Regions from separate parts of the Caulobacter sp. 05T431 genome, predicted to be linked through region 2. Evidence: predicted binding sites of a transcription regulator. Region 2 holds the regulator's gene; the other holds the start of a gene.
What was found. Region 2 encodes LexA, which represses DNA repair genes until DNA is damaged. Its sites were predicted from a motif close to ATGTTCNCNANNTGTTCT; they were not measured.
Positions count from the first base shown of each region.

Region 1: the regulator LexA is predicted to act here: its motif matches at 2,988-3,005, upstream of uvrA (excinuclease ABC subunit UvrA).

Region 1 covers NZ_JBFTKU010000022.1:31,778-36,097, forward strand. Annotated here, with positions in the region: gene AC1U89_RS18985 (hypothetical protein) at 1-2, shown strand, start outside; gene uvrA (excinuclease ABC subunit UvrA) at 1-2,908, opposite strand, end outside; gene AC1U89_RS18995 (DUF1223 domain-containing protein) at 3,073-3,798, opposite strand; gene AC1U89_RS19000 (hypothetical protein) at 3,961-4,149, shown strand; gene AC1U89_RS19005 (hypothetical protein) at 4,243-4,320, shown strand, end outside.
Region 2 covers NZ_JBFTKU010000033.1:7,753-12,072, reverse strand. Annotated here, with positions in the region: gene AC1U89_RS23020 (N-acyl-D-amino-acid deacylase family protein) at 1-1,675, opposite strand, end outside; gene lexA (transcriptional repressor LexA) at 1,927-2,631, shown strand; gene AC1U89_RS23010 (energy transducer TonB) at 2,825-3,226, shown strand; gene AC1U89_RS23005 (GFA family protein) at 3,230-3,637, opposite strand; gene AC1U89_RS23000 (glutathione S-transferase family protein) at 3,666-4,313, opposite strand; gene AC1U89_RS22995 (ComEC/Rec2 family competence protein) at 4,316-4,320, opposite strand, start outside.

The DNA.
Region 1 (4,320 bases), on a different contig from region 2:
AGGCCCGCTTGGCCGCCTTCAAGGCCGCCACGCGTTCCAGCCGCCGCTCCTCGTGGCGGGCCAGGACGTCCTTCAGATAGCGGCCGGTCCAGCTGGCCTCGACCTTGGACACGTCCTGGGGCGAGCCGACGGCGACGATCTCGCCGCCGCCGTCGCCGCCTTCCGGACCGAAGTCCAGCAGCCAGTCGGCGGTCTTCACGACGTCCAGGTTATGCTCGATGACGACCACGGTGTTGCCCTGGTCGACCAGCTCGTGGAGGACTTCCAGCAGCTTCTTGGTGTCCTCGAAGTGCAGGCCGGTGGTCGGCTCGTCGAGGATGTACAGCGTGCGGCCGGTGGCGCGCTTGCTGAGCTCCTTGGACAGCTTCACCCGCTGGGCTTCCCCCCCGGAGAGGGTCGTCGCCTGCTGGCCGACCTTGATATAGCTGAGGCCCACGCGCTTCAGCGTTTCCATCTTGTCGCGGATCGGCGGCACGGCCTTGAAGAAGTCGGCCGCCTCTTCCACCGTCATGTCCAGCACGTCGGCGATGGTCTTGCCCTTGAACAGGATGTCCAGAGTCTCGCGGTTGTAGCGCTGGCCCTTGCAGACGTCGCAGGTGACGTAGACGTCGGGCAGGAAGTGCATCTCGATCTTGATCAGGCCGTCGCCCTGGCAGGCCTCGCAGCGGCCGCCCTTGACGTTGAAGCTGAAGCGGCCGGGGCCGTAGCCGCGCGCCTTGCTTTCCGGCAGCTGGGCGAACCAGTCGCGGATCGGGCCGAAGGCGCCGGTATAGGTGGCCGGGTTCGAGCGCGGGGTGCGGCCGATCGGCGACTGGTCGATGTCGATGACCTTGTCGAAGTTCTCCAGCCCCTCGATCCGCTCGTGCGAGGCCGGGGCGTCGCTGGCGTTGTTCAGGCGGCGCGCGGCGGCCTTGTACAGGGTCTCGATCGTGAAGGTCGACTTGCCGCCGCCCGACACGCCGGTGATGCAGGTGAAGGTGCCGACCGGAATCTCGCCCGTCACGTCCTTCAGATTGTTGCCCTTGGCGCCGACGACGCGGAGCATCTTCTTCTTGCTGATCGGGCGGCGCTGTTCGGGCACCTCGATCTCGCGCGCGCCGGTCAGGTACTGACCGGTGATGCTCTTCGGGTTGGCCATGATGTCGGCCGGCTTGCCCTCGGCGACGATCTCGCCGCCATGCACGCCCGCCGCCGGGCCCATGTCGATCACATAGTCGGCGGTGAGGATGGCCTCCTCGTCGTGCTCGACGACGAGCACGGAGTTGCCGAGGTCGCGCAGGCCCTGCAGCGACTGGAGCAGGCGGGTGTTGTCGCGCTGGTGCAGGCCGATCGACGGTTCGTCCAGCACGTAGAGCACGCCGGTCAAGCCGCTGCCGATCTGACTGGCCAGGCGGATGCGCTGGCTCTCGCCGCCCGACAGGGTGCCCGAGCCGCGCGACAGGTTCAGATAGTCCAGGCCCACGTCGACCAGGAACCGCAGGCGGTCGTTGATCTCCTTCAGGATCCGCCGGGCGATCTCCATCTGCTTGTCGGTCAGGTGGCTTTCCAGCGCCGTGAACCAGTCGCGGGCCGGGCGGATGGCCAGGTTCGAGACGGCGGCGATGTCCAGGCCGTGGATCTTCACGGCCAGGGCTTCGGGCTTCAGGCGCTTGCCGTGACAGACCTCGCAGGGGGTGTCCGACTGATAGCGGCCCAGCTCCTCGCGGACCCAAGAGCTGTCGGTCTCGCGCCAGCGGCGCTCCAGGTTCGGCAGCACGCCCTCGAAGGGCTTGGCCACCTCGTATTTGCGGGCGTTGTCGTCGTAGACGAACTTGATCTTCTCGCCCTTGGAGCCTTGCAGCACGATCTGGCGGGCGCTTTCCGGCAGCTTGTGCCAGGGCTCGTCCATCGAGAAGCCGTAGTGGCGGGCCAGGGCCTGCAGGGTCTGGGTGTAGAGCGGCGAGGGGCCCTTGGCCCACGGCGCGACCGCGCCCTTTTGCAGGCTGCGGTCCTTGTCGGGGATCACCAGATCGGCGTCGAAGGCCAGCTTGGCGCCCAGGCCGTCACAGGCCGGGCAGGCGCCCGCCGGGTTGTTGAACGAGAACAGTCGCGGCTCGATCTCGGCGATCGTGAAGCCGCTGACCGGGCAGGCGAAGCGTTCGGAGAACAGCAACCGGCGCGGCTCCTTCTCGCCTTCCTCGATATTGGCCCATTCGGCGACGGCCAGGCCGTCGGCCAGGCGCAGGGCCTGCTCCATGGAGTCGGCCAGCCGCTGCTCCATGCCCGGCTTGGTGACGATGCGGTCCACGACCACGTCGATGTCGTGCTTGAACTTCTTGTCGAGCGCCGGGGCGTCCTCGATCGGATAGAACTCGCCGTCGATCTTCAGCCGCTGGAAGCCGGCCTTCTGCCACTCGGCGATCTCCTTCTTGTACTCGCCCTTGCGGTCGCGGACGACGGGAGCGAGCAGATAGAGGCGCGTGCCTTCCGGCAGGGCGGTGATCTTGTCGACCATCTGGCTGATGGTCTGGCTCTCGATCGGCAGGCCGGTGGCCGGCGAATAGGGAACGCCCACGCGCGCCCACAGCAGGCGCATGTAGTCGTGAATCTCGGTGACCGTGCCCACCGTCGAGCGCGGGTTGCGCGAGGTGGTCTTCTGCTCGATCGAGATGGCCGGGGACAGGCCCTCGATCAGGTCCACGTCCGGCTTGCTCATCAGTTCCAGGAACTGGCGGGCGTAGGCCGACAGGCTCTCCACATAGCGGCGCTGGCCCTCGGCGTAGATGGTGTCGAACGCCAGGGAGCTCTTGCCCGACCCCGACAGGCCGGTCAGCACCACGAGCTCGCCCCGCGGGATGTCGACGCTGACGTCCTTGAGATTGTGCTCCCGCGCGCCGCGCACGCGGATGAAGTTCAGTTGTTCAGCCATGTTTTCCGGAACGCGTAGGGCCGTGGGAGGAGCCACGGCGGGACGGCTATATGTAGGGCGCAGACCGGCGATTAACACAAGAACAAGGTGCGAACAAATGTCGCTGTGGCGGCAGGTGGCGACAGACTGCTGACATCAGGTGTCAGCAGCCGCCCAAGAGCGCGTCAGAGTCGCGCCGCCGCCAGGATCGGGCCGCCGTTCCGGGCTTGGACCAGCACCGCCGTGCGCAGGGCTGGATCGGCCGGCGGAAGGGTCGCGAACGCCACCGGGGCGCCGTTCCAGCCGCCCAGGCGGGTCAGTTCGCGGACGACGTCGCGGTGGGGCAGGGTCTTGCCGTTGTTCTCGCCGCGCTGGATGGCCACCTGCTGGACGCGCGGATCGTAGCGCACCAGCCAGACGTCGGCGCCGGCCTTGGGGGCCTGGCCGGCGCCGATCTCGACCCGGCCGCGCGACAGGGCGACCGTGGCGTCCATGGTCGGCCGGGCGCGGCGCAGGGCCAGATCGACGTCGCGGGCGTTCGTGCCGATCAGGTCCTCGCGGCCCTCGACCACCATCTGCGGCGTGCCAAGCTGGGCGCCCAGGCCGCGGGCGTAGGCCTTCCGGCGGTCGGTGAAGGCGGGCGTGGCGAAGGTGTCCTTCCAGCCCAGCTGGTCCCAGTAGGTGACCCCGAAGCTGAGGGCTAGGACGTCGGGCCGGTCGGCCAGGGCGTTGAGGTTGGCGTTGGCCGGCGGGCACGACGAACAGCCCTGGCTCTGGAACAGCTCCAGCACCACCGGACGCTGGGCCGTGCCGCCGGTCCCGGCCATCGACCAGGCCCCGACGGCGACCGCCAGGACGGTCCCGGCCGCCAGGCTGGCCCAGGCCGTCTTCCGCATCGTGGTTCGTGTCATGACGCGCGTCCCTGTGGTCATCGAGGATCAGTTCGCGGCGGGCGGGACAGAGGTTACAGCGTTCACGAACAATAAACCGCCTTTGGAAGCGCAACCTTCAGCACCCCTGGTGTCTATGGCTGGACGGACGCGCGTCGGGCGCGTGGCGCGAGGACGACGAGCTTGGCCAAGGCGGCGAAGGACGAGGCGAAGGCGGCCCCCGAGGCTCCGGCCAAGGGCAAGGGCGGCAAGGCCGCCAAGGTCGCGCGCCAGCGTTCCGAGATCGACGACGTCATCACCCTGGTCGTCTGCATCGCCTGCACGATCTGGGCCTTTAAGATCATCGTCGACCTGGGCGCGCTGAGCTTCTAGGCGACGCCGAGGGCGCGCTCCTCCCCGGCAAGGACTTGCGGCGGCCGCGCGGTCGCGTTGTATGGTCAAGTCTTGGGATGGGGGATCGGCCTGGTGAAGAAGCTGTTGGCGTTCGCGGCCTTGGGATGGCTCGGGGCGGCGTGGCCGACGGCGGCGTGCGCCGAGACCTCG
Region 2 (4,320 bases):
GCCGGGTGACGACCCCGCCGACGATGGTGGCGACATAGCCGTGCGCCTTCTGGCTCAGCCGACGCCCCCCGGCCGGCAGGTCGTAGGCCACGGCGGGCGCCTCCAGCCTCAGCCCCTCGTAGTCGATGACGTTGAGATCGGCCCGATAGCCGGGCGCGATCACGCCCCGGTCCAGCAGGCCGACGGCGGCGGCGGTGTCGCGGGTCTGCATCGCCACCATGGCCCCCAGCGGGATGCGCGGCCCGCGCGTGCGCTCGCGCGTCCAGTGGACGAGGTTGCTGGTCGGGAAACTGCCGTCGCAGATCATGCCGACGTGGGCCCCGCCGTCCGACAGGCCCGGCACGGTGTCGCGATGCAGCAGCATGGCCAGGCTGGGGTCCAGCGACCCGTCGGCATAATTCAGGAACGGATGGTAGAGCATGCCGCGCCCGCCGTTGCGCAGCATGGCGTCCAGCGCCACGGCGGCCGGGTCGCGGCCCTCCTGCGCCGCGATCGCCGCCACCGTCTTGTCGGCGGTCGGCTCGTAGTCGGGGACCGCGTTCATGGGGAAGAGGTTGTCCCAGGCGCGCAGGGCGCTGCCGGCGAACGGCCCCTTGGCGTCGCCGTCGTGGGCGAAGAGCCGGACGCGGAAGTCCGGGTCCCGCAGGGCGGCGACCTTGTCGGCCAGGGGCGCCTTGGCGATCTCGGCGAAGACCGGGTTCTGGCTGAACGGGTTGAGGGTCAGCTCCAGGCCGAACAGCACKCCCACCGGCCGGCCGCAGACCTGGGCCTTCATCGGCAGGCCGGCGTCGACGGCCTCGGCCAGGCCCGCCAGCATCGCCTTCCAGCCCTCGGGCGACTTGGGGCTCTGCACCAGAGAGAACGACAGCGGCCGCCCGGACCGCTCGACGATCCGCCGCAGCATGGCCAGCTCGGCCGGGCCGTCGGGGAAGAAATCCGAGACCAGCTGCAGCACGCCCTTGCCGGCGGCGGCCAGGCCCAGGGCGATCCCGGTCAGTTCGTCCTCGCCCGCCGTCAGGGTCGGGGTCGGCTGGCCGTCGCTGGTGCGGTGGTTCAGCGTCCGCGAGGTGGAAAAGCCCAGGGCCCCGGCCTCGACCGCGCGCCGGGCGATGGCGGCCATGGCGGCGACGTCGGCGGGGGTCGCCGGCTCGCGGTCGGCCCCACGCTGGCCCATCACGAACACCCGCAGGGCCGCGTGCGGCAGCTGGGCGCCGATGTCGACGTCGAAGGCGCGGCCGGCCAGGAAGTCCAGATAGTCGGGAAAGCTCTCCCAGGCCCAGGGCAGGCCCTCGGTCAACACCGGGAACGGGATGTCCTCGACGCCCTCCATCAGACGGATCAGCCGGTCGCGGTCCTCGGGCCGGCACGGCGCGAAGCCCACGCCGCAATTGCCCATGACCACGGTGGTGACCCCGTGCCCGGCGCTGGGCGTCATCGAACTGTCCCAGGTCGCCTGGCCGTCATAGTGGGTATGGATGTCGACGAAGCCCGGGGTGACCAGGCGGCCCCGCGCGTCGATCTCCTCGCGGCCGGGCGCGAGGCCTGGCCCGATCGCGGCGATCAGGCCGTCCTTGACCGCCACATCAGCGACGAAGCCCGGGCCGCCGGTCCCGTCCAGCACCGTCCCGCCGTGGAGGACCAGGTCGTAGGCGTGCTCGGCGGCGTGCTCGGCCATGGGCCGCGTCCTCCCGTGACTTATCGTTGTTCAGGAGGCTCCGCCTCGCGCGGCCGGTCGTCAAGCCTGGGGCCCCTCGATTCGGCCGCCCCCGGGGGATCGCCGCCACGCCCCCCGGAGCGACGCCTGTATTTCCTAGGGATTTCGGCCGCCTTTCCGGCGAACACCGTTAACTTGACATCAACGAAGAACACCTAGAGAACATCTGCAGAGGTTTGCGGTTTGTTCCGCGACAACTGGCGAGGCCGGACATGCTCACGCGCAAGCAGCACGAGCTGCTGATGTTCATCCACGAACGGATCAAGGAGACCGGCGTCTCCCCCTCCTTCGACGAGATGAAGGAGGCGCTKGACCTGGCGTCTAAGTCCGGCATCCACCGCCTGATCACCGCCCTCGAGGAGCGCGGCTTCATCCGCCGCCTGGCCCACCGGGCCCGGGCGCTGGAAGTGGTCAAGCTGCCCCAGCAGGCTACGACGGCCTCGCCGCCCAAGGGGCGCGGGACCTTCAAGCCGCAGGTGGTCGAGGGCGGCGGGCAGACCCCGTCGATCCCGGCCCCGCCGATCGCCGCCGACAACACGCGCGAACTGCCGATCCTGGGCCGCATCGCCGCCGGCACCCCGATCGACGCCATCCAGCACGAACGCGAGCGCCTGCCGGTGCCCGAGACCATGCTGGGCGGCGGCGAGCACTACGTGCTGGAAGTCCAGGGCGACTCGATGATCGAGGCCGGCATCCTCGACGGCGACTATGTGATCATCAAGAAGGGCGACACGGCCAACAGCGGCGAGATCGTCGTGGCCCTGGTCGGCGAGGAAGCCACCCTCAAGCGCCTGCGCAAGAAGGGCGGCTCGATCGCCCTGGAAGCGGCCAACCCCAAGTACGAGACCCGCATCTTCGGCCCCGACCAGGTCGAGGTGCAGGGCAAGCTGGTGGGGCTGATCCGGCGGTATCACTAGCCGTCCCCGCCTCCGCTCATCCCGGCGAAACGAAGTTCGGCGCGAGCCAAAACCGGGACCCAGATCATAAGGCGTTGAGTCTGGCTGACCGGACTCAGCGCCTTTTCGTTTTGGGTTCCAATTTGCGGAAGCGTGGTGGACGGGCAACCATGCTCAAGCTACCCAAGAACGAAGTCACCCCGAGGGACACGCCTTGATCCTGCCTTTCATCCTGGCCCTGCAGACGGCCCCGGCCGTCGAGGCTCCGGCCCTCGCGGCTTCCACCCAAACCCCGCTCGGCGCGCAGGATGTGAAGATCAACACGGGCAAGTTCCAGGCTGATCAGTACTATCCCGACTACGCCCAGCGCATGGGCGTGTCCGATGTCGTGGAAGCGACCTGCACGATCGGCCGGAAAGGCGCGTTGGAAGACTGCTTCTTCGGTTCGCCGGGGATCAGCGGCTACGGCTTCGACCAGGCCGCGGCCAAGCTGCTGGCCGCCTCCAGGGTCGCCGCCAGGGTCAAGTCGAGCGAATCGATCGAGGGGCGCACGCTGCATCTGACGATCCGCTTCACGTCCCGCAGTTCCCACGATTTCAGGKTGCGTTTCGAGTAGCCCTCAGGTCGGCATTCCCGCCGGCCGGTTCTCGACATATTGCGGCACGTTCAGCGGCGGCAGCCAGGGCTCGCGGCGTTTGACCCAGACCTCGTACTGCGGCGTGAACTGGCCGATCTCGTCCAGTCCGCCCAGGTGGATTTCGATCTCGTCGTCGTCCTCGTCGGTGGCGGTCCAGAACAGGGGCGAGCCGCAGGTCGGGCAGCCGTGCAGCAGGCCGTGTTCGGCGCCGGCCCAGACCTGTGTCCGCCCCGCGATCCGCACCTTGTCGGCGCGGAAGGCCGCGAAGGCGTTGCAGGGCGCGCCGTGTCGCTTGCGGCAGGTCAGGCAGTGGCACAGCCCCACCCGCAGCGGTCCGCCGCTGGCCACATAGCGCACCGCCCCGCAGGCGCAGCCGCCGCTTCGTTCCATGGTCGCCTCCGTCGCTCGCCCCCAACGCTCAGAACGCCAACCGCCCCTTCAGTTCCCCGAACGGGACCATCACGTGCTCGCGATAGGCCGCCCGGGCCGTCAGCCGGTCGTACCAGCCCGCCAGGCGCGGAAGGTCCGGCCGGTCGATCTCCAGTTCGAACCAGCGGTAGAGATGGGTCCCGATGGCGATGTCAGCCAGTGACAGGGTCTCGCCGCCGACGAACGGGCGATCCGTCAGCTGGCGATCGATAACCGTCAGACAACGGACGGTATGATCCAGCGCCCTGGCCACGGCGGCGGTGTCGCGGTCGGTCTCCGGCGTGCGATAGAAACCCCAGAACACCCCGCCCAGGAAGGCCGGCTGCAGCGCCGTCTGCGCCCAGTCCATCCAGCCGTCGATCAGCGCGCGCAAGGCGGGATCGGCGCTCCAGAAGCGGTCACCGCCATGGACGGCCGCTAGGTAGCGCAAGATGGCGTGGGACTCCCACACCACCACCCCGCCGTCGTCGATCACCGGAACCTTGCCGTGCGGGTTCATCGCCCGGAACGCCGGATCGTCCAGCCCGCCGAAATCGCCGCCGGCCGGGATGTGCGTATGCGGAAGACCCAGCTCGCCGACAAGCCACAGCACCTTCTGGACATTGGCCGAGCTGCGCCGTCCCCACACTTTCAGCATGGCTATC